4 regions of the Paenibacillus sp. S29 genome follow, and region 4 is predicted to be linked to each of the others. Evidence: riboswitches for the same ligand, from Rfam matches in the RefSeq annotation. Region 4 holds a riboswitch; each other region holds the start of a gene.

Region 1 (6,137 bases), on a different contig from region 4:
CATAGGACTGGATCGGGATGTATCTGCACTTAGCGGCGGGCAACGAACAAAAGTGCTTCTTGCCAAGTTGCTGTTGGAAAAGCCGAATGTCCTGCTGTTGGATGAGCCTACCAACTATTTGGATGTAGAGCATATTGAATGGCTTACGCGCTATTTGAAGGATTATCCCTATGCTTTTATTCTTATTTCACATGATACTGAATTTATGAATCAGGTCGTTAATGTTATTTACCATCTTGAGTTTGCCAAGATGACCCGTTATTCAGCTAACTATGAAAAGTTTCTTGAAATGGCGGATCTGAACAAAGCTCAGCATATTGATGCTTATGAGAAGCAACAGGACTTTATTAAGAAACAGGAAGATTTTATTCAGCGTAATAAAGCGCGTGCTTCTACCTCAGGCCGAGCAAAGAGCCGTGAAAAGCAGCTTGATCGGATCGAACGTATTGATAAGCCTGAAGAAGCCGCAAAACCAACCTTTCAATTCAAAGAGGCACGTGCAAGCGGAAAGACGGTATTTGAGGGTATTGATTTTGAGATTGGTTATACACATGCCCTTTTGCCTAAGATGTCCATGACGATTGAACGTGGCGAAAAAATTGCAATTGTCGGCTACAACGGTGTCGGTAAATCGACATTGCTCAAAACCATATTGGGAAAAATTCCGCCAATCAGTGGAAAAACCTATCAAGGTGATTTTTTGCAGCCCGCTTATTTTGAGCAGGAAGTAAAGGCAGAGAAAATTACACCGATTGACGATGTGTGGAATGAATTTCCGCATTTGAACCAGCATGAAGTACGAGCGCATTTGGCGCGCTGCGGTTTGAAAAATGAGCATATCACACGTCCGCTATCTGCGCTTAGTGGTGGAGAACAGGCTAAAGTCCGTCTCTGCAAACTGTTAATGCGTGAAAGCAACTGGGTATTGTTCGATGAGCCTACCAACCACTTGGATGTTAAAGCAAAGGATGAGCTGAAACGTGCCTTGAAGGAATACAAAGGGACCGTATTGCTTGTATCTCACGAACCGGACTTTTACGAGGATTGGGTAACCAAAACGTGGAATGTGGAAGAGTGGTCAAGTAAAGTTAACTAAAATCAGTTAAATCCAGTTCTGCATATTTCACACGAAGTGGGGTTTGCAGAATTAGGAAAATATGCTAAGCTATCTTTAGCTTATACAATAAAATAGTCACACTAGGGGAGCCGCCCATGCGGCTGAGACGGAATAAATGGATTTCGGACCCTTTGCACCTGATCTGGGTTATGCCAGCGTAGGGAAGTGAGCGCCGTACAAACAAGGCAACACCATCTTTATTTTGTTTGTGCGTGGGACGATACACGTATACGGATATCATGGTCCGTTCGATTATTGGACGTTCGTTAAACCACTTCCTTGGGGAAGTGGTTTTTTTTGCGTTTCGTTCATTTTAAGTTGTTCGAGCTTCCGTAGACGGATTCACATACAATCCCCTTTCATTACTGCTGGTAGACGTGGCTGCTAAGCTTAGATCCTTTAATCCAATGTGAGGTGAAGACAAAATCGAATTACACGCAATTTCGATGGAAAAGGGCACTTTTGCACAAGCCGCCCGAGTGGCTGCTATGATTTGTCCGTATGTTCATTATGTACACGCACGTTTAAAACAGAATGGTGCCTCTGCCTTGCTTTCTTTGACTCGCAGCATGGTGGAGCAGGAAGTTCCTTTGCAACAAATTGTAGTAAATGATCGTGTGGATGTAGCTTTACTTACTTTGGTTGGAGCCGTCCAGCTACCAGCTAATGGATTACCTGTTGTGGATGTGAAAAGCCTACTTTCAAAGAGTATACGCTGTGGAGTGTCTGTGCATTCCTTGGAGGAGGCGCAGACTGCCGAGCAGGCAGGAGCAGACTATGTACTTTATGGTCACGTATATGAGACCCATTGTAAGCCTGGTATTGTACCGCGGGGTTTAGCTCAGCTTGAACATATTTGCAGGCTGTTGAACATTCCGGTGATCGCGCTGGGCGGCATACAACCGCACCATATCCCGGAGCTTTATATGGCCGGAGCAAGCGGAATTGCGGTGATGTCTGGTATATGGGAGGCTGAGTCGCCCGTTGCAGCTGCGATGGAATATAGGCGAATGGCAGATCTTGTAGTTCACAGCCTGTAGCGAGAAAACGAGAGTAGAGGCAAGCTGAAAGCAGAATGGTTTATGGAGAGGAGACACGGAACAAATGCTAAAGATACACACAGAGGCAAGAGCGATAGGACATGCTGAATGCTTGGTCATAGGTGGAGGTGTCATCGGCAGTTCCATTGCTTATCATGTGGCCAAGGAGGGAAGAAGTACGATCATGCTGGAACGATTGATCCCAGGTGAGGGAGCCTCAGGAGCAGCAGTTGGAATGCTGGCAGCGGAAAGTGAAGAGTTCACCGACTCTGAGCTGGCACGATTTGCTCGCAGAAGTCGAGATGCATTCCCTGAGCTTGTCTGTGATCTGGAGCGTTTGTCGGGTATTTCGGTGGAATTCCGTACAGAAGGATTTGTGACCCCTTTCCGTACGGAAACCGAAGGCCAAAAACGCTGGAAAGCTGCTAAAACGCGAGAGAATGATTGTCCTATCTGGTGGGATGCGAGGGAATTGGCCCGACGAATTCCAGGTTTGGATGAACAAGCGATCGGAGCAATATATCGTTCAAAGGAGACACAAGTGGCTCCTGTCCAGCTTTGTCGTGCTTATGCAGGTGCTGCTGCGGTGCTGGGAGCAACGGTATGGTCTGGTACACGGGCAGAGCAACTGGTCATACAAGATGGTCGAGTTTGCGGTGTCCGAACAGATAGCGGCTTTTTTTCCTGCGATCAGGTCATTATTGCTGGAGGCTTGGATAGCATGAAATTACTGGCGCAGGTTGGGTTTGAATATCCACTTTATCCGGTCAAGGGCGAAGCGGTAGCGGTCTCCTTGAAGGATCACCCATTAGAATACACCATTTATGCTGATGATATTTACCTCGTGCCTAAACAGAATAACGAGCTTTGGATTGGGGCAACGAGCCTTCCGCATCAATATGACGAAGAAGTGACCGTAGGAGGCTTGGAGGGGTTGCTGGCACATGCCTCTGCTTGGCTGCCGCGCGTCCGTGAAGCTTCTTTTATACGCGCTTGGGCGGGCTTACGTCCGCAGGCTGCATCAGGCCATCCTTTTATAGGTACTGTTCCTGGGGTCGAGGGCGTATATGCTGCAGTCGGGCATTATCGCAACGGTGTCCTGCTGAGTGATGCTACCGGGCGTGCGATGGCAGCTATGCTTAATGGAGCTGGTGCAGCAGAACTTGGGATAAGTAGTTTTTCTTCTGAGCTCCTCAAGGAGAAAAGCTTATGAAGCTGACGATTAACGGCCAGAGCATGACCTTTTCTAATCGAATCACTCATGTGAATCAATTGCTACATGAGCTTGATGTAAAGGTGAAAACCGTAGTGGTGGAGCTGAACCGGCATATATTGAGCCGTGAAGATCATGATGAAGCGGTACTGAAGGATGGAGATTGCCTAGAGATTGTACATTTTGTGGGAGGCGGTTGATTATGTTAACCATTGGAAAAGCATCTTTTACCTCGAGGTTGCTGTTGGGAACAGGAAAATTCTCTGATCTGGATATCCAATCCCAAGCCGTAGAGGCTGCTGAGACGGAAATATTGACGTTTGCTGTACGGAGATTGAACTTGGAGGAACGGGATAAGCAGCATTTTCTCGATATGCTGGATTTGAGCCGGTATACACTTCTTCCCAACACAGCAGGGGCTACAACTGCAGAGGAGGCGATTCGTATTGCCAAATTGGCAAAAGCCTCCGGCCTGTGCGATATGATTAAGGTGGAAGTCATTGGGGATAGCAAGACACTGCTCCCTGACCCTTTTGAAACGTTGAAAGCTAGTGATAAGCTGTTGGAAGAAGGCTTTATCGTGCTGCCCTACATATCGGACGATGTGATTCTAGCAAAGAGGCTACAAGAGCTTGGAGTACACGCCGTTATGCCTGGAGCTTCACCGATTGGTACAGGACATGGTTTGCTCAATCCGTTTTCTTTAGGGCTAATTATTGAACAGGCGGAGGTTCCGGTTATTGTCGATGCGGGTATTCGCTCACCCGGTGACGCGGCAATGGCGATGCAGTTAGGGGCAGATGCTGTTTTGTTGAACACAGCCGTATCAGGAGCGAAGGACCCAGTAAAAATGGCCGAGGCCATGAAACTGGCTGTTCGTGCTGGAAGGTATGGTTTTGAGGCGGGGATGATTCCTGTAAAACGTTACGCTTCAGCAAGCAGTCCGACAGAAGGTATGGTTCAGGTATGAAGGTAACTGACAAATCCGGTGCAGGAGAAACACATCCAAGTGACCGTTATTCCAGACAGGAAAGATTCGCGCCCTTTGGACCGACAGGACAACGCCGGCTTGCTTCTTCCCACGTACTAATCATAGGTGCCGGAGCGTTAGGTACAGGTATTGCGGAAACGCTCGTTCGCGGGGGCGTAGGTACAGTGAGCCTCGTAGACCGGGATTATGTGGAATGGAGCAATTTGCAGCGCCAGCAGCTTTTTCAGGAAAGTGATGCTGCGCAAAGATATCCCAAAGCAGTAGCTGCTCAGCGAAGATTAAAGGATATTAATTCGGAAACGGTTATACATGGACATGTACTGGATGTTGGGGTGGAAGAGCTGGAAGAGTTGATCCAGGGGGTAGATCTCATGATGGATGCAACCGATAATTTCGATACCCGACTTCTTATGAACGACATGGCACTCAAGCATCGGATACCTTGGATTTATGGGGGATGTGTGGGCAGCTATGGTGTAACCTATACCATCTTACCGGGTCAAACGCCTTGTCTTCACTGTCTGCTGGGAACTGTACCGTTTGGTGGAGAAACCTGTGATACCGCCGGGATTATTCCGCAGGCCGTACAGATGGTCACGGCTAACCAAACTACGGAAGCTTTCAAACTTCTTGGTGGATATCCAGAAGATTTGAGAGGAAAGCTGCTTTCGTTTGATTTGTGGAAAAATGAGTATGTAGCAATAGTGGTAGATAGCGTTAAAAAGGAGAACTGTCCTTCTTGCGGCAGCCAACCGACGTATCCCTATTTGTCGGCCTCTCATCGGCAGAAGACAGATGTTTTGTGCGGTAGGGATACCGTTCAAATTAGACCAGCAAACCCAACACATCTGAATCTTGCAGAAACAGCAGATAGATTTGCTTCTTTGGGAGAAGGAAAAGTAGAGCGGAATCCGTTTTTGGTTTCCTTTAGTACAAGCGAGCATCGCTTGGTTGTTTTTGCAGATGGCAGAGCGTTGATTCATGGGACAAAGGACGTGGCAAAAGCAAGAAGTCTGTATCATCGCTATTTGGGTTAAACTATAAAAGCAGAAAGCCATTCTTTGGAGAATGATTTTCTGCTTTTTTGTTACAATAATATTAATATGCTTTAATGGCTTATAACAAACTTGTTCGTATCCAATATGTAATGCTATGTCCAAACCAGGTGGGTGAAAAGATGAGCCCGTTAATTTTACTTGTGGATGTAAATGAAGCGTCTCCCGTATTTGTTCATCCATTGGAGCAGGCAGGTTATCAGGTGGTTCATGTTAGCAATACGACAGATGCAAGCTCTTATGTAGCCCATAATCCTGTGGATTTGTTACTACTCAATATAGAAGATGAACCGACGGATTCACATGGCTTGCTTCGCACATTGCAGCAATACCATCCTCATGTCCCGCTATTTGTTATGACTTCATCAGATGAGGAGGACCATATTGTTTCCTGCTTTGAACAAGGAGCACATGACGTGATCGTTCTGCCCTTTTATCCTAGAGTTTTTCAGGCTAGAGTGGCTAATTTATTGCGGATTTTTGGTATTGAACGCGATGTGAAAAGGGCAATCGAGGCGGGTGATTTACATATAGATAATGCAAGCAGAATGGTGAGCAGAGGGGGGCAAAAGCTGGAATTAACTCCGAAAGAATTTGATCTTTTGCTTCATCTGGCGATACATCTTAACCAAGTTTGTAGCAGACAGCAAATTCTGAAGGATGTTTGGAAACATGATTATATCGTTGATACGAACGTAGTAGACGTCTATATCAGACATTT
Region 2 (6,137 bases), on a different contig from region 4:
CATTTTCCTCTAAAACGACCATCCTCCTAATCGACATTTTGGACACATATGACCATCTTCCTGTTTTATGTCAAAAGCGTTTTACTTTGAAAAAATGTGGGTATAATGATTGAAACATTACCAAGCAACCTACATAGCATTACGACATCAAGTACATACAAATAGTCCTATACAGACGTCCTAAGCAACTCAATCTGAATTTGACAATATGGAATTGGAGGAATGACCTACATGAATACAATGAACTTAACCGTCCACACCCTGATGCCCTTTCACCACCAATACCAACGTGCCAACGCGGTGAGTATGCAGAAGAAAGAAGATAGCTCGGAAAAGAAGCTCAGCTTTCAGGATATTTTAAATGAAAAAATGGGTAAAAAATAAGGCGCCGTTTATCCGGTTGCATGATCCGCTTTACATAAGCTAAAAAGCCGTAGTTTCCTACATCGACTGTAGAGAACCACGGCTTTTTTAATTCATTTGTCCCTAAACTCCCACGTTCGTTTTACTGACCTCCATCCCGATACTGCTATGCCTTCTCGCGCATTCCGGCAGCTACTGCTTCTTGAGTGTTCAGCCCCTTATCCGCTGCATAGGCGCGAATGTCCTGAGTGATACGCATACTACAAAATTTAGGGCCGCACATTGAGCAAAAATGTGCTTCCTTGGCGCCCTCTGCCGGTAGCGTTTCATCATGGTAGGATAAGGCACGCTCGGGATCAAGCGACAGATTGAACTGATCCCGCCAGCGGAACTCAAAGCGTGCCTTGGACAAAGCATCATCCCGCTGCTGCGCCCGTGGATGCCCCTTCGCCAGATCGGCAGCATGTGCCGCAATTTTGTAGGTAATGACACCCTCACGGACATCATCCTTATTGGGCAGACCCAAATGCTCCTTGGGCGTAACATAACACAGCATGGACGTCCCGAACCAACCGATCATCGCCGCCCCGATGGCTGAGGTAATATGATCATATCCGGGGGCAATATCCGTCGTGAGCGGTCCCAAGGTATAGAAAGGAGCTTCCTTACAAATCTCCATTTGTAAATCCACATTCTCTTTGATTTTATGCATAGGGACATGTCCCGGCCCTTCAATCATGACCTGAACATCGTGCTTCCAGGCGATTTGCGTTAGCTCGCCCAACGTTTCCAGCTCTGCAAACTGCGCTTCATCATTCGCATCATAGATACTACCTGGACGTAGACCATCCCCGAGAGAAAAGGCCACATCATAGGCTTTCATAATTTCGCAAATTTCTTCAAAATGTGTATACAAAAAATTCTCCTGATGGTGCGCAAGGCACCAGGCTGCCATGATTGACCCGCCCCGGGACACAATTCCCGTCATTCTATTCGCCGTCATCGGAATATACCGCAGCAATACACCCGCATGAATTGTAAAATAGTCCACTCCCTGCTCCGCCTGCTCAATCAGCGTATCGCGATACAACTCCCACGTCAGCGCTTCTGCTTCACCGTTCACCTTTTCAAGTGCCTGATACAGCGGCACAGTCCCAATCGGTACAGGAGAATTCCGAATGATCCATTCACGTGTTGTATGGATATTACGGCCTGTGGACAGGTCCATAACCGTATCCGAGCCCCAACGCACAGCCCAAGTCATTTTCTCCACTTCCTCCTCGATGGAGGAGGTAACCGCAGAATTACCAATGTTCGCATTGATCTTCACATGAAAATGACGCCCAATGACCATCGGCTCACTTTCCGGGTGATTGATATTCGAAGGCAAAATGGCTCGTCCAGCCGCCAATTCCTGCCGTACAAACTCAGGCTCCACCCCTTCGCGGATCGCCGCAAATTCCATTTCGGGCGTAATGATCCCTTGCCGCGCATAATGCATTTGCGTTACTGTACGCCCTTGCGAAGCACGAAGCGGACGATTGGTCACGCCGGGAAATTCTACTGTCTCCCGTTTGGAGCCAGGTTTCAGTCCATTATCCTCCGGCTGGACGGCGCGTCCCTCGTAAGCCTCCACATCGCCCCGTTCCAGTGCCCAAGCTCGCCGTAATGGAGGCAGGCCCTGACGGATATCGACCTGATAGGCTTCGTCGGTCATGGGACCGCTTGTATCATATACACGCAATGGCTCATGATGCTCCGTCCCCTGCGGCGTATGTGTAGGATGAAGAGCAATTTCGCGCTCTGGCACGGCAATGTCCGGCCGCGAGCCTTGAATATATACCTTACGGCTTCCTGGAAAGGGCGTTACCCCACTGGCTTGCTCCCCGTTTGTCTTCTCTACCTCAACTTCTTTTGTTCCTACTGCTTCTGTCGGCTTCATTGTCCATTCCTCCCGTTTCGATGAAATGACACACCGATCCGGAACCATTCCCAGGGTGGCGCTGATCTATGCAAAAAAGCCGGTTCCCCAGGGAACCGGCTAATCTAACGAGGCAGCTATCCAGACAATGCGCATATGGAATAATCCATTCCAATGCGCCACTGTAGACAGCAGCCGCGTATACATTTCAATGGCCGATTACTTCCCTACGCTGGTATGATCCAGATCAGGTGCAAAGGGTCCGGAATCTTGCACGATTCCATCTCAGCCCGGCATTACAGGCTCCCCCAGTAACTGTGATACTTCTATTCACATGAGGCGGATATAACAGACATCCGCCTTCCTTACCAGACTACTTCAAATTTATGGCTTTGGCAACCCTTTTAGGTTCCCTTTACCAAGGAGACGTTCCCCATCAAATCACTCTGCTTGCTTCAACTGTGTTCATTCTTGTTACGGGAGCATAAGCCCCATTTCCTTCGCCGCTTCGATCAAAATCGGAGCAAAGTCATGTAGCGTCTCGGGTGCAAGTCGGCTGACCGGGCCGGATACAGATAAAGCCGCAGTGACCTGTCCCTTCCGGTTCACAATTGGCGCTGCCACAGCAGCAGCCCCTGGCTCCCGTTCTTCATAGCTGGTCGCATAGCCCTTCTCGCGAATGTCCTGCAGCTGGGCTTTATAGACCTCCGGGTCTACTGAGGGCGGCCATTCATCCCCGCTTAGCAGGGCTTCCAGCTCCTGCGGCGGCATAAAGGCCGCCAGCACCTTGCTGGAGGCCCCTACAGCCAGCGGCATACGCGCACCTACAGGCGCGACCCTGCGGATCGCCTGATTGCTCTGCACGGCTTGTATGCGAATACGCATGCTGCCGTCCCGTAAGTACAAGCTGACCGTCTCCCCCAGACGGTCACGTAGTCCTTCCATTGCAGGTTGTAACAGCACCGCCGGCTCGTCACTTTGGGACAAATGCGTGGATAGCTCCCAAATGCGGAAGCCCAGTCGATATTTTTCCGTTTCGGCATTCCGAACGACAAAGCCCCGATCCTCCAACGTAGTCAGCAGCCGATGAACCGTGCTTTTATGTAGACCAATTTTGGAGGCAATCTCCGTCAGGCCAAGATCCGAATTTGCGGTAAAACACAGCAGTATATCAAGTGCACGCTCTACAGCGCGAACGGTTAATTTACGGTCTTCCATCGTGAACCGCTCCTCTTGTATCCATATTCGTTTCACACTATGAAACATGGTTACATAAATTATATAGAATAGTCGCGGCTACTGTAAACCGATGTTTTTGTGACAACCATATTACAGAACGAGAACAAACATCGACAATTCTTTGCATCATTTTTACTTTTCCGGTTCAGGCGTTGACTTTGGATAATCCCCATCATACGATAATAGGTATCTATACGGATCTACACTACTATTTTCAAGTGGAATTATACCTATATTCTATGAAACGAAGATCAATTTTATATAAGGAGGCTCTTACATGATTTCGACATCCCAGCGCAACGCTCAGCTACAGACCGCTGTTCAGGAGCCGTCCACCCCACTCTTTAATCCCCGCCTGCTGCGGTTCAAGCACGTTGTGATTGCTCTGCTGCTGTCGGTCGTCTTTTTTCTGTTGTTTTGTTTTATTGCCTTGCATGCTTACATCGCATGGGTACTTACGAATCCCACCGTTGCACCACTGTACTCTAATCCGATGCAGGCCAAAAGCATGCCTTATGAGGAAGTTAGCTTCCCTGCCAAGGATGGTAGCCGCATGGTACAAGGCTGGTATATCCCGGCGGATCAATCGCGGAAAACGATTATTTTCAGCCATGGTTATGGGGCTAACCGCGAAGAAAGCTGGATTCCCATGTATGATCTGGCGCATTATGCCCACAGTTTGAACTTTAATGTGGTCATGTTCGATTATGGATTTGCGTCACAAAACAGCAAAGCAGTCGCAACCGGAGGCAAAGCAGAATCCCAACAGCTCCTCGGAGCAATTCAGCTTGCGAAGCAACGCGGCTCATCGGAGATTATCGTATGGGGCTTCTCCATGGGAGCAGGCACCGCTCTTCAGGCGGGCTTGCAAACCAAAGATGTGGACGCAATGATTTTGGACAGCACCTTCCTGCTGGAACCGGATACGCTGTACCATAACATTCACAATCAAATTAATCTGCCAAGACATCCGTCTTTGGAAATTCTGGAGTTGCTGTTTCCAGTCTTGAACGGCACCAGCTTACATCAGATTCCATATCAGGAGGTTAAAAAGGAAAACTATCCGTTCCCAATCATGTTTGTGCATGGTACACAGGATGAAAAAGCTCCTTATCCTATTGCGGAAAAGCTCGCTGCCAATCAGACTAACCCGCTTTCCAGTGTATGGATTGTCAAAAACGGAATACATGAGCTTATTTTCAGAGAGCACCCTCGTGAATATTTGCGACGGGTATCGACGTTTCTAAGCAGTGTACAGGAGCTGGAGGATAAGAAAATCGTCGCTGATGCCCACAAACAAACGACTACGAAGTAAAAAATTATTTTTCGAAGAACTGTATTCTATTCTTCCCCTTGAAGAAGCCTGTCTATGGACACTTAACCCGTGCCGTAGCTGGGCTTCTTTTTCGTGTCCCATGGGTATTCATTGTTTTACCTAACAGATGTGACCGGATTAAGGGAGTTCGTAGACATATTCCTGATGGGACAGCGAATATACTGGGTACGTATGCATCCAGGGCAGATCTACCAGATCGGCCGGATAGCCATAGTGGGATACGGGAGGTAAAAAAACGATGCTGAGTACTTATGGGTCTTTCCTGCCCTTACGTGTGCTGGAGGAAATTCGGCATTGGAAGCAGCAGGAAAGTTGGCATGTGGAAGTGATTAAATCCGCTACCGAGGGACTGGAGCCTACTTATGTACGGCTGCTGGATGATTGGCGGACTGTATTCGAACAGACGGAACGCACCGCCATAGAGTTGCTTGAAGAGCAACGGAGCGCACTCGATCCGGCAGATCAGGCGTGGCATCAGGAATGGAAACAGCTGTCAGCTGCTCCACAAGCACATACACACGAATTCACTGAACATTCAAAACAGTCAAGGGAATTAGACGCATCATCATCTGTAAAGATGCCGTTGTCAGAGTCAGCCTCAAACTCTCAGCTTGACTCACAAGAATTAAATCGTCGACTGGACGATTTGCTGCAAACCGCAAACCGTCAGTCACAGGAGTATGTACGGCAGCTCGGGCTGCTAAGCGAGCACAGTCATGCATTGCGTCAGCAACCAAAATCCGCCGGAGTTGTATTACACGCGGCACATGAAAGCCAATATTTCCTGATCTCGACAACCCCCTTTCAGGAACCTGGTTCCATCGCAAGGGCTGCTAGGTTGTATCATGTAGCTACAGAGGGTGAGAATTACCCAGAGGAAGCGTTTCGAGAACGGCAGGCAGGCATAAGGGGAGAAGGCGCATGGACGACTAAAGGCGTCAAGTCCAGCCAGGCGCAACCTTCGGCAACGGAAAAAACCACAATCGGCCGGTCGGTTCCTATTGGGGGACATCGGCTACCGCCGCTCCCTTACCCCTATAATGCGCTTGAACCGTATATTGATGAGAAAACGATGCGTATTCACCATGACAAGCATCATTTGAGCTATGTGAATGACCTGAATAAAGCGGAAAAGAAACTGGAAGAAGCCCGAAAAACAGGTGATTTTGACCTCGTAAAACATTGGGAACGGGAACTGGCATTCAACGGCGCAGGCCATTATCTGCATACTCTTTTTTGGACGATCATGAGTCCTCAAGGCGGTGGAAACCCAAGCGG
Region 3 (6,137 bases), on a different contig from region 4:
AAAGCCGTCTGCCGCGCTGCTCAAGAATGAAATTTGTTGATTTCCTGCCAGCACGTCTTTGGCATCAGGAGAGGACTCGAAAGTAACCTTTGCCTGACCAAAAGGAGCAATAGACCAATTGCCATCCGCCGCTGGATTAATCGTTCCGTTCGTACGGATATAGTCAACAATGACCTGGCGACTTTCATCCGGTGCTGCCATCACAATTCGTTTGCCATCTGGGTTGGCCAGTTTGGATGAGGAAGCACGATAGTTATTGGTGGCCACGATAAATTTCTGTGCAGGATCTATCGCTTTTCCATTGTATTGCAGATCCTTGATACGATGAGCTGAAGAATCAATAATAGTTCCCTTGGCATCATATCGTGCAGGCTGAGTTACATCAATCTGGTAATTCACACCGTCAATGACATCAAAATTGTAGGTTGGGAAATCTTTGTTAATCAGCGATTGCTCCTCAGTTTGCTTTGGATCAATGCGGTTGAACTGACCTGCAGACCACTCCAGCCATTCCTGAATTTCAGCACCGGTCACTTCTACAGCATGAACCGTGTTCGGATACACATACAGGTCGGATACGTTTTTAATCGCTACCGTACCTTCAGGAATATTGGTGTAATACTCGGCTCCGTTTCGACCGCCGGCCTTGAATGGAGCGCCTGCCGACAATACGGGAAGTTTTTCGTATTCAGTTCCTTTAAGATGGTTTTGAACATACCATTTCTGTGCATTCGTCACAATTTGAATAGAAGGATCGTCCTGCACTAATGCAAAATAGCTGGTAATCGGTGCAGTCGTTGTTCCGACAGGTTGACGAATATAATCCAAGGTTCCTTGATGCTCTTCCTTGATCGAATCTGTCAGTTTGTAGTCAGGAGTAAACTGCACAGCCTGGTTAGTGGTATTCACAACCGGACGTACTTCAGACTGAGAGTTTGTTACGTTCCACTCGCGGTTTTTCTTTTCCAGGCTCAGGTCAATAATACCCAGCTCCTTGCCCCATGAGGAAGCTTCCACGGCCGGTACGCCGTTAATGGTTCCTTTATCTAGATCTACACCCTTCATTTCTTTAAAATCAGGACCAGGGAAAGATTTATGAGCATGCCCAAACAGAATAGCGTTAATTCCGTCCACCTGGCTTAAATATTTAACGGCATTCTCCATCATTGGCGTTTGCGGCACATCCTCATAACCTGTGTGCGCAAGCACGACAATAATGTCAGCACCTTCCGTCTTCATTTGAGGAATAAACTTTTTCGCCGTTTCCACAATATCCTTCGTAACGACTTTATCCTTCAAATTGGCTTCATCCCACTGCATAATTTGAGGTGTGACCAAGCCGATGACACCCACTCTGAGCGTATGCTCTTCACCTTTCTCATCCGTTACCGTTTTATCAAGAATTTGATAAGGGGTAAAATAATTTTTAGTAGCTTGCCCCCCCTTATCAACATAAACATTCGCATTTACGTAAGGGAAATCGGCTCCCTTGAGCGATTTTTCCAGAAAATCGAGACCATAGTTGAATTCGTGGTTGCCCACTGTCGCCGCATCATAGCCCATCAAGTTCATCATCTTGTAGACTGGATGGACACCGCCTTCTTTTTCATAGGTTTTGTTTCTGGCCATATAATCGCCTAATGGATTGCCCTGTAACAAATCACCGTTATCGAACAGCATACTGTTTCTTGTTTCACTACGTGCCTTCTGGATCAAAATAGCTGTACTAACCAAGCCATATTCGTTGGTTTCTTTGTCCGAATAGTAATCATAGTTCATCAGCGACGCATGAATATCCGTTGTTTCCATGATCCGCAAATTCACCGTAGCGCTATCGCGAGAATCGCTAGCTGCCCAGGATGGAGCGGCCGAAAACACCAGCATGCTACAAGCTACAACGGCTGCTGTAAACCCTTTAAACCAATTTTTACGAAATAACAAAATATACCCCTCCTCATTAAGGTGTATGCCTCATATACATACTTTTGCACATATATGTAAGCCTTGAACCCACCATTTCTATTTTAATCCAACGCCAGACAAAAGAGTAGTCATTCACTTAAATTATTTATGAAAAAATAATTAATTCTCTCAAAAATAAAAAAACCAGCAAACCTCCTAAAAAACTCGGAGATTCACTGGTTTATCCATTTATATTCTCATTATTTATTCCACACTTGGCGCTCCGTTTGCTGACCCACATACTCAATGCGAGTCGGATTCACGTCCAGAATGACATAATCGGGATCATCCGGTCCGGAAAACCATTCCTTCAATGAATCGTTCCACACTTGTTTACGTAGCCCCTCATCAGCTGTAATCTGGACAGTAGCCTCCACTTCTACGACTTCCTTTGTACCGCCAACTTCATAACCCAGCAGCAGATAAGCATTCGGATTATCCTTTAGCTCATCCACTTTATGCGTTTTACGATCTGTCGCCAGATGAATGTTCATTCCATCGTTAAAAAGGGCCATATAGCGTACTTTCGGTTTGCCACCCTCTACCGTGCCTAACGAGCAAAATTTGTTGTTATCCAAAGCCTTCACAATGGCTTGTTCTAGTTGGCTACGATCCAATGTTTCCGTTTTACCCACAGTACAACAACTCCTTTTCACGAATTAGAATTCTCTACGGCCATGCCATTGGGCACCAGCCCATCTGAACCTACCTGCGCAGCTGTTCTGAAAATAACATGACCCGATCAGATCGGATTGATGCATGCTCATTTTCAGATCAAAGCTCACAGTAAAAGTGTACCCTGTCGTTCGGCAAATGAACCGTCATCTCTTCCTCCATGCTGGACAGACCCGCATTCAAGGCATATAATCGTCGTAGTAAACCCGAATAAATGAACCCATTAAACCTTACAATGCCAGGGGTGCTGGAATCGGCCGGCTGAGAGTGTGTCCCAAGACACTGACCCTTACAACCTGATCTGGGTAATGCCAGCGTAGGAATGCTTAAGCAAGATGTGCCTTTTTCACATAGGACCATCCCTTACTTTGGTATATACAAGCGCAAGCGTCCCGGAACCTCGGGGCGCTTTTTTTGTTGAAGATTAAGTTGTTGGAAAGATCGCGTCCGGCAGATGTTATTTTTATGAAAATGGGGAACATAAGCTGTCTGATTGGACGGATAACGGGTAATTAAAGGAGAGAACACAACGATGAAGCGCATGAAAATGTTAAGCCTGGGACTGATCAGTCTGTGGCTCATGGCCCTGACCCTGACCGCTTGTGGTGGAAGTCCCTCCACATCCCAAGAAGCGGCTCCCGCTACCAACACTCAAACGTCTACTCCGGCAAAGGAGCTCAAAGATGTTAAAGTCGTGCTCGACTGGACACCCAATACGAATCATACGGGACTCTATGTTGCCAAGGACAAAGGATTTTACGAAAAAGCAGGTTTGAATGTCCAAATTATTCAACCTGGTTCAGGCGGAGCCGATCAAATGGTTGCCTCTAATGCTGCACCTTTTGGTATCAGCTACCAAGAAGGCGTCACACAGGCTCGTACGCAAGGCGTGCCGCTTGTATCCATAGCTGCAGTGATTCAGCATAATACCTCAGGCTTCGCAGCCCCGGTAGATCGCGGAATTAAGAGCCCGAAAGATTTTGAAGGTAAAAAATACGGCGGTTGGGGATCTCCCGTAGAAGAAGCGGTCATGAAATCCATCATGGATTCAGACAAAGGTGATGTGAGCAAAGTGAAGATCGTCAACATGGGCAATGCAGACTATTTTACAGCCGTGAAGCGGGATATCGACTTTGCCTGGATTTTCTACGCATGGACCGGAATCGAGGCCCAGCTTCGAGGTGAGCCATTGGATATGCTGTATGTAAAAGATTATTCCAAAAGCCTCGATTACTATACACCTGTAATTGTGAGCAACGAACAGACAATAAAAAATGATCCAGAACTGGTAAAAGCGTTCATGAACGCTACCGCACAAGGCTATGAATACACTATCGCCCATCCAGAAGAAGCCGCGGACATCTTAAGCAAAGCTGTACCGGAGCTGGATAAAAAACTGGTACTTGCCAGCCAAAAATGGCTGAGCCCGCGTTATCAGGACGATGCCGCGCAATGGGGTGTGCAAAAAGCGGAGGTATGGCAAAACTATTCGGACTGGATGTACGAACGCAAGCTGCTCAGCAAGCCTTTGGAAGTGGATAAAGCCTTCACAAACGACTTCTTGCCCAAGCGCTGATCATTTGTTAAAACGCTAAATAAGACTGAACTAGAGAAGTGAACGAAGTTCCACTACGCAGTCGGATGGTGCTTCCCATCGCTGTTATACCCAGATTTCTTTTATGAATATCCAGAGGTTGAAATCTGGGTACAAAGGCGAACGCTAACGCTTGTACAGCACCATTCCGCCCACTTCGTTCTCGTTCCACTTGGTTTATTCTTTAGTCTCATAGTGTCTAAGCGCAAAAGCAGGTGCGCTTATGTGAGAAAAATACAAAATACCGTACAACCTAGCTTAAAAACTAAGGTGCTTTTAAGGCGGTTGGCAGCGTAGCGGTTCATTTGAATCTGGAGAAGCGCAGCGTTCGCCTTTGCCGTGGGATTCTTACCTTTTAAAATTTATTCAAAGAATCCCACGGCAACAGCGATCGTAAGATCAAATGAAACGCGAAGCGGTCTCCCCGCCTTAAACCACCCTATTTTCTCAAAACAACTCCACAATAAAGGACAGGTGAATTTTCATGGCTAACACACTGCTCAGTATTCAAGTAATCCCTAAAACTCCTAATAACGAGGACTCTTACCCGTATGTAGATAAGGCGATTGAGGTCATTCAGCGCTCCGGCGTCAAATATCAGGTGAATCCATTGGATACGACCATGGAGGGCGAGCTCGACGAGTTGCTGAAAGTGGTTAAAGAAATGCACGAGGCTTTGACGGAAGCGGGCAGTCCCAGCGTCATTTCACAGATCAAAATCGCACATAACCCACAAGGCATCAGCATGAACAAGCTGACCGAGAAATATCGCCCATGAATCCGAAAGGCAAGAACGCATCCTGGTGGAAAAGCGTATGGCCGCCCCTTGTGGCGGTCCTCTTCTTTTTAACGGCCTGGCAGGGGGCGGTTTCCTATTTACATATTGAATCCTGGCTGCTGCCAGCTCCATCCCTCATCGTACAAGAGGGCATGGCGCAATCGGCGTTGCTTGGCACCCATACATGGGCTACAATTCGTCTGACACTTGCGGGATTCGCTATAGGGACAGCTACGGGACTGCTGATCGCCATCGTTCTTCATACGATTCCTTTTCTCAAATCTGCTCTATACCCGCTCTTGATCCTTAGCCAAAACATTCCGATCATCGCCCTCGGTCCGTTGCTCATGGTGTGGTTTGGTTTTGGCGTGCTGCCCAAGCTCATGGTCATTACCTTAGTATGCTTTTTTCCCGTGGCTGTAGCGGCCATGGACGGGCTGACTCGAACAGACCGTACGATGATGAACTATATGCGGATGTCGGGTGCAAGCCGCATGTCTATTTTTATGAAGCTGGAGCTGCCACATTCCCTGCCGCAAGTCTTTTCTGGCGTTAAAATTGCTGCTACCTATAGTGTGATGGGCGCGATCATTGCCGAATGGATCGGAGCTAGTGAAGGAATTGGATATTATATGCTGCTGCAAAAATCGGCCTATCGCACGGACCTCATTTTTGCTGCCATCGGCATTATTGTCGCACTCAGCTTACTCATGTTTGTGGTTATTTTACTACTTGAGAAATGGTTGGTTCGCTGGAAACCCGATCGAGAGTAGCTTCCTCCTTGAAGTAAATACAGCAAAGAAAGGACGTGGCGCGTATGAGTCTGCATCCGATTGACTTATCATCACACAACGTGGCTAATGAACAACGAGCCGGGGAACAACAGAGTCCTTCAACTGCTCCTCCTGCTTTGGAATTGGACGGGATCAGCCTTGCCTTCCGCGAAAAGCGAAGCTTACTGCCCGTACTGCAGGATGTATCCCTCACAGTCAATCCAGGAGAATTCGTTTCCCTCATCGGTCCGTCAGGCAGTGGCAAAAGCACGCTATTTCACATCATCGGCGGGCTACTCAAACCACAGCAGGGACGTATCCGTATGCACGGACGGGACATGACTGGTGAACGTGG
Region 4 (6,137 bases):
TCTTTAATTCCTTGACCACATCTCTAACCTGCTCTGTCTGTGTCACGGCTGAAATCACCGCTACACCATCTGCACCTGCACGTGCGACTTCCTCAACACGGTCCACTGTAATACCTCCGATCCCAACAATCGGCACATCAATTCCCGCTTTACGCATCTCATATAAAATTGCCGGTCCCTGTACGGCACGGGCATCATCTTTCGAGATGGTGGGATAGATGGGCCCAACGCCGAGATAATCAGCACCTTGCAGGATGGCTCGACGTGCTTCCTCAATGGTATGGGCGGAGACGCCTAAAATTCGATTTCCGATACGCTCGCGGACGGAATCGGCGGATTCATCGTCCTGACCGATGTGAACACCGTCGGCGTCGAGTTCAAGAGCCAACTCCACATCGTCATTGATGATGAAGGGGACACCAGCGTGACGGCACAGTTCCTGTAGCTGGCGCGCAAGTTCGAACATAGGAACGCCCGTTAACGCGCCGAGACCCTTTTCTCGGAACTGGACCATGGTTGCCCCGCCAGCCAGAGCCTCCTGCACGACCCAGCCTGGTTCCGCGAGGCAATTCACGCTTCCAAGCACCAGGTATATCTGTAGATGGCGGCGCACTACCTCTGACAATATTCTGCCGCTCATAGAAGCATCTCCTGACGACGTCGGTAGGCCCAATGATTGGTTGGGCCGTGTCCCTGTCCCAGAGACAACGTATCCTCAATCGCCGCCTGGATGAAGGCTTTACCATTCGAGATAGCCTCCGGTACAGACATCCCTTTCCCTAATTCCGCGGTAATCGCTGCCGAGAAAGTGCACCCTGTTCCGTGTGTATGGACAGTCCGTACTCGCTTGCCGCTCAGCTCTATAAAGGCGGTTCCGTCAAAAAGCAGGTCAACAATCTGTCCGCTGATGTCGCTCTCGTCAGCGTGGCCACCCTTGATCACAACGAATTTTGGTCCCATACTGCTAATATGTCTCGCAGCCTCGCGGCGATCCTCCATCGTATGGATACTGATCCCTGTCAGGGCTTCCGCCTCCGGGATATTCGGTGTAACGACCAGGGCCAAGGGGAGCAGGTCGTCCTTCAAAGCCTGCACCGCTTCCAGCTGCAGCAGTTCAGCGCCTCCCTTGGCAATCATCACGGGATCGACGACGACCTTTTTCCAGCCGAACTTTCGAATCTGCTCGCTCACAAGACGGATGATGCCAGCATTAAACAGCATGCCAGTCTTCAGGGCATCCACTCCAAGGTCTAATCCTACGGATTCGATCTGTTCCGCTGTTGCTTCCTCTGGTAGCGGATATACGCCGTGGACCCCTAAGGTATTCTGTACGGTAACGGCTGTAATAGCCGACATGCCGTACACGCCAAGTTCTTGAAAGGTTTTGAGATCAGCTTGAATTCCGGCCCCGCCGCCACTGTCCGAACCAGCAATCGTCAGCGCTCTGGGTACACGAACGTCTGTCATCGCGCACCACCTGCTGCTGTTGTTCCGGCTTCATGGATCGAGACATGCCCTTCTAGTGAACCTGTATGCAGTTTGGCCAGCTCGTCGAGAAAGGCAATCTGGAAGCTGCCGGGCCCCAGTTCTGCGGTACGTGCTGCGGCTCGAGAAGCTGCTGCACCGTAAAATGCCAAACCTGCTGTACCTGCGAGCAGCAGGTTGGGTTCAACAGCTGCAAAGGCACCTAACACAGAGGTCAGCAGGCAGCCTGCTCCCGTTACCTTCGTGAGCAGCGCGTCTCCGCCGCTAATCATTCGTGCTTCGGCCCCATCGGTGATGACGTCCTCTTTTCCAGTAATGACAACCATCGTATTGAGCGTTCGAGCAGCCCGAATTGCCAGATCGACATGGCCGCTGGCAGCACTGTCACCGGCATCTACGCCTTTAATCTTACGCGCTTCTCCAACAAGATGTGCGACTTCGGCTGCATTGCCCCGCACCAATGAGATTTTGACTTCACTCAGGATTCGCAGTGCCGATTCGGTTCTAAAGCTCGTTGCTCCCGCACCGACCGGATCTAGCAGCACCGGAACACCGTGTGCATTCGCCGATTGTCCAGCAATGATCATGGCATCCACCAGTTCGCGGTTCAGTGTACCGATGTTTAACACGACGGCGCCTGCTATTTTTGCCATATCTGCTACTTCCTCAGGTGCATAGGCCATCACCGGGGAGGCGCCCAATGCATACAGACCGTTGGCCGTAAAGTTGGTGACTACCACATTGGTCATATTGTGAACGAGGGGTTTGCTGTTTTGTACCTTCGTCAGGAGATCCGAATAACTTTTTTTCCATGTACTCATAATGATTATCCTCTCTATAGTTGGTGGTTCAACAGGGCATTAACCGTACTTCACACATCGAATCGCCAGGCTGACTATTCCAAGACCGCTGCCTGCATCTGGACCGGCCATTCTTCCTGCTTATAAGCCATGTCCCAGAACTTATATTCCAGCTGGCAGCTCAGTATAAAATGCTCAATCATCCGCTCCCGCTCAGCAGCCGTTGCGTCTTCCGCCCAAGCATCTACACGTTCTCGGAACTTGAGTGTTGTATCATCAAGCTGGTCTCCATAGAAGCCAATCCATTCATAGAACGGATGAGACTCATCCGGCTTTACTTCATCCAGCAGCCTGCGACCAATCTCGGCATACGTCCACATACATGGCAGCAGCACAGCCAAGATCTCGCCCAGGCTACCCTCATGCGCAACCGTCAGCATGTGACGGATATAGTGATGAGCCGACGGAGCGAGCGGATATCCCTGCAACTCTTCATAGGTCACCCCTGCGACAGCACAGAAATTTTGATGCGGATGAACCTCGCTGTGGAGAATAAAAGAGATTTGTTCATTAAATACAGCCATATCCTCCCGATTCGTGCATTTGGAGATTGCGATGCCGTATATCCGCATGTAGGCGTTCAAATATTCAAAGTCCTGTTTTACATAGTGAATCAGCTGTCCCCTTGTCAAACTGCCTTCAGCAATACCTCTCACAAAGGGGTGCTCAAAAATCGCTTGAAAAATGCCGTCCGCCTGCCGACGGAGTTCTTCTGTAAAACTCAATTTCCCCACCTCCATCAAATTGAAGAGCAAGAAGTCCTGTAAGAATATAATTCCGGAACAACGCTAAAAAGCCGCCCCGGAAAAATGGGAGCGGCTTCAACAATAGGCCCAATACGCAAAAAAACGTTTGAAACCTTATATATGAAGGCTCCACTTTCCTACGCTAGTACGAACTAGATCAGGTTCAAAGGGTCCAAGATACGTTCTTGTCTCAGCCATAGCGGCTCCCCTAGTGGACTTCTATTCTTTTGACTATTACTGTACATACGTTCATACGCTATGTCAAACATAGTGTGCAAAATATTAAATTTCCTCTAGTTAGGTGTTTTGAGCTTAGTGAGGGTGATGAATTACACTTTCCACAGCTTTGACCTTGGCATATTCCGGTTTCCACATTGCATCTCGTATAGCTTGTTCCACATCTGAAATGTGCGCCTGAGCTACCTGATCCTGTATCGCGGCTTTTGCAACCGCAATCGCAACAGCGTACGAAACTTCGCGTAATTTTCGGATATGAGGGAGTAGCGCACCGCCAGGCGTATTCGAATCTACACCATTGGCAACAGCAACTGCTGCCGCTGTAAACATCGCAGGGGTAATCCTTTTGGCTTTAACCACAATCGCACCCAGACCCAGTCCCGGAAAAACAAAGGCATTGTTCGCCTGTCCAATCTCAAATTTCGTACCGTTATAGGTGACGGGCTCAAAAGGACTTCCGGTTGCAATCAGTGCTTTGCCATCGGTCCACCGGATCAAATCCTCGGGTACTGCTTCTGCAAGGTTTGTAGGATTGGACATGGGCATAATGATCGGGCGTTCTACATGTTTCGCCATCTCCTTGATGATCTCTTCAGAAAAGGCACCTGCTACACCGGAAGTTCCAATCAATATCGTAGGCTTCACCTGACGGATGACCTCTAGCAGTGGTATTTTGCCGTCACCCGATCGGGTCCATGAGCTGACTTCATCCTTTTTGCGCACATACGGTTTCTGATACTCCAATACGTCTTCCATATCTTCCATTAACAGCCCGCGATAATCAAAGGCCCAAAAGGACTTGAAGGAATCTTCTGCGGAAAGGCCGTCCTCAATCATAGCACCCCGAATTTGATCAGCATTACCGATTCCTGCTGCCCCTGGGCCGAAAACAAGTATTTTTTGTTCACGCAGCGGAGTCTTGGTGACATCCACCGCCGAAAGAATCGCAGCCAAGGTCACCGCTCCTGTACCTTGTATATCATCGTTGAAGGTGAGTATGCTTTGACCGTATTTTCCTATAATATGGCGTGCATTTACGCTACCCACATCTTCCCAATGTAAAAGCGCTTTTGGGAATTGCGCTAACGTTTTGCTGATAAAAGTATCAATAAACTGGTTATAGGCTTCTCCGCGAACCCGTTTATGGCGGTTTCCGATGTACAGTGGATCATTCAGCAGCTTTTCATTATTTGTACCTACATCCAGTACAATTGGCAGCACCCGCCCGGGATGAATGCCTGCCGCAGCCGTATACACTGCAAGCTTGCCGATAGCAATGTTAATCCCCCCAACGCCCCAGTCACCAATCCCCAAAATACTTTCGGAATCTGTCACGACGATCAGATCCACATCATGGCCGCTCAAACCAGAATTATGGAATGCTTGTCCAATACCGTTCAGGTTATCTATCGACAAATATATGCCTCCAGGGCGGTTGTACTCGTGACTATATTCTTGAATCGCGGTTCCTACGGTCGGCGTGTAGACTACGGGCAGCATTTCACTCAAATGATCGGTTAGCAGCCGGTAGTAGAGTACGACATTTCGGTTGTGAAGGTCGTTGAGAGAAGCATTTTTTCGCAGCATGGTGGGTTGCGCCAGAAACTGCTGATATGCCCGTACGCTCTGTTTCTCCAATGAAAGGACGGTTGGAGGAAGGATTCCTTCCAAACCCAGCTCTTTGCGTTCTTCTTCTGTAAAAGCGACACCTTTGTTCAAAAGGGGATTTGCCAACACATCCTTTCCCCGTAATGGAGTAGATAATGACCCATCGCGATTGATATAAAATGCTTCCATAGAAAGACCTTCCTTCTCTTCATTTTCATAACTATTCATAACGAAAGATGACATGTTGTCCATAGTATGGACGTGCAAATATGTTTTATTCTTGCATTTATATATGACAAAATAACCATATTTGTTTCTTTCTAATGATATAAAAGAACTAACTTTCAATATAGATTCGCTAACCATTCCTGATGACTTTGGTTCTAATGAATCAGGTCTAAATACTCTGTTTTTATCAAATATGAAAATTAGTTTTTCTTCTCTTAACTCCATATATATCATGGAGTGTCAGTTATTTTGTTAAGGAAATATGAAGTATTTGGACATTAATTTAACTCCTATAAGCAAACATTCTTAATTCTTTTTCAACAAAATAGAACTATTCGGAGGAAAAGGAGAGGTTTGTGTGCAGGGACCTATAGCCATTTTTAGCGATAACGACAGGGCTATTGATTATCCCAATGTGATTTGTTTTTACCAATATATACAGTGCGAGGACACGGAGGCAGCTTCAGTCTACGAGAACGCATGTTGTTGCCTGATTGATTATAGGGAGCCGGGGCAGGCAGTGCGGAAAGCCAATCAGATCCGTAGCCAATTTCCGCAAATGCCATTGTTACTGGTGACGGATGTAACATTTCCGTTCAGTGATCAGCATATGGTGCAAATCATCGGAGTAGGTCGTTTGCGGCTGCTATTTTGGCAAGCCAATGACAACGAAGAAATGCTTTCGGAAATACAAAGCTTGCTCTATCCCGAGTATTCGACCAAAAGCCAACATATTGCATTTATCTTGTCTGTATATAACGAAGAGCAACGTTTTGTTCATGTCAAAACCTTTGCTGAACGATTGCAGGTCTTTATCCGCAGCCATATTATTGAAGGTTCGATTTATCTCATTGATGATGGCAGCTACGATGGTACGAATGCCTTGATTAAAGCGCTGGAGGCAGCCACGGACTTGTCCGTAAACCGGATTAATCAGAATCTTAGCCCGCTGCTTCAAACAAGGGAATTGGGA

Evidence for each region. A riboswitch is a leader RNA that binds a small molecule or an ion and turns the genes downstream of it on or off. The one in region 4 is predicted to bind thiamine pyrophosphate.
Region 1: it holds a riboswitch for thiamine pyrophosphate, as region 4 does, so the genes downstream of both, ACL9RM_RS14870 (thiamine phosphate synthase) here and tenA (thiaminase II) in region 4, are expected to answer to the same signal.
Region 2: it holds a riboswitch for thiamine pyrophosphate, as region 4 does, so the genes downstream of both, thiC (phosphomethylpyrimidine synthase ThiC) here and tenA (thiaminase II) in region 4, are expected to answer to the same signal.
Region 3: it holds a riboswitch for thiamine pyrophosphate, as region 4 does, so the genes downstream of both, ACL9RM_RS08010 (ABC transporter substrate-binding protein) here and tenA (thiaminase II) in region 4, are expected to answer to the same signal.

What each region holds. Positions count from the first base shown of each region.
Region 1 covers NZ_JBMOUI010000008.1:1,232-7,368, forward strand. Annotated here, with positions in the region: gene ACL9RM_RS14865 (ABC-F family ATP-binding cassette domain-containing protein) at 1-1,096, shown strand, start outside; TPP riboswitch at 1,190-1,298, shown strand; gene ACL9RM_RS14870 (thiamine phosphate synthase) at 1,564-2,157, shown strand; gene thiO (glycine oxidase ThiO) at 2,222-3,370, shown strand; gene thiS (sulfur carrier protein ThiS) at 3,367-3,570, shown strand; gene ACL9RM_RS14885 (thiazole synthase) at 3,573-4,340, shown strand; gene ACL9RM_RS14890 (ThiF family adenylyltransferase) at 4,337-5,398, shown strand; gene ACL9RM_RS14895 (response regulator transcription factor) at 5,539-6,137, shown strand, end outside.
Region 2 covers NZ_JBMOUI010000004.1:392,706-398,842, reverse strand. Annotated here, with positions in the region: gene ACL9RM_RS09570 (hypothetical protein) at 232-384, shown strand; gene thiC (phosphomethylpyrimidine synthase ThiC) at 530-2,305, opposite strand; TPP riboswitch at 2,492-2,604, opposite strand; gene ACL9RM_RS09560 (IclR family transcriptional regulator) at 2,759-3,502, opposite strand; gene ACL9RM_RS09555 (alpha/beta hydrolase) at 3,801-4,838, shown strand; gene ACL9RM_RS09550 (Fe-Mn family superoxide dismutase) at 5,098-6,137, shown strand, end outside.
Region 3 covers NZ_JBMOUI010000004.1:52,513-58,649, reverse strand. Annotated here, with positions in the region: gene ACL9RM_RS08020 (bifunctional 2',3'-cyclic-nucleotide 2'-phosphodiesterase/3'-nucleotidase) at 1-1,941, opposite strand, end outside; gene ACL9RM_RS08015 (pyridoxamine 5'-phosphate oxidase family protein) at 2,163-2,597, opposite strand; TPP riboswitch at 2,868-2,977, shown strand; gene ACL9RM_RS08010 (ABC transporter substrate-binding protein) at 3,170-4,213, shown strand; gene ACL9RM_RS08005 (MTH1187 family thiamine-binding protein) at 4,716-5,009, shown strand; gene ACL9RM_RS08000 (ABC transporter permease) at 5,006-5,782, shown strand; gene ACL9RM_RS07995 (ABC transporter ATP-binding protein) at 5,827-6,137, shown strand, end outside.
Region 4 covers NZ_JBMOUI010000007.1:86,022-92,158, reverse strand. Annotated here, with positions in the region: gene thiE (thiamine phosphate synthase) at 1-640, opposite strand, end outside; gene thiD (bifunctional hydroxymethylpyrimidine kinase/phosphomethylpyrimidine kinase) at 637-1,467, opposite strand; gene thiM (hydroxyethylthiazole kinase) at 1,464-2,306, opposite strand; gene tenA (thiaminase II) at 2,381-3,070, opposite strand; TPP riboswitch at 3,209-3,311, opposite strand; gene ACL9RM_RS13830 (NAD-dependent malic enzyme) at 3,404-5,125, opposite strand; gene ACL9RM_RS13825 (glycosyltransferase) at 5,523-6,137, shown strand, end outside.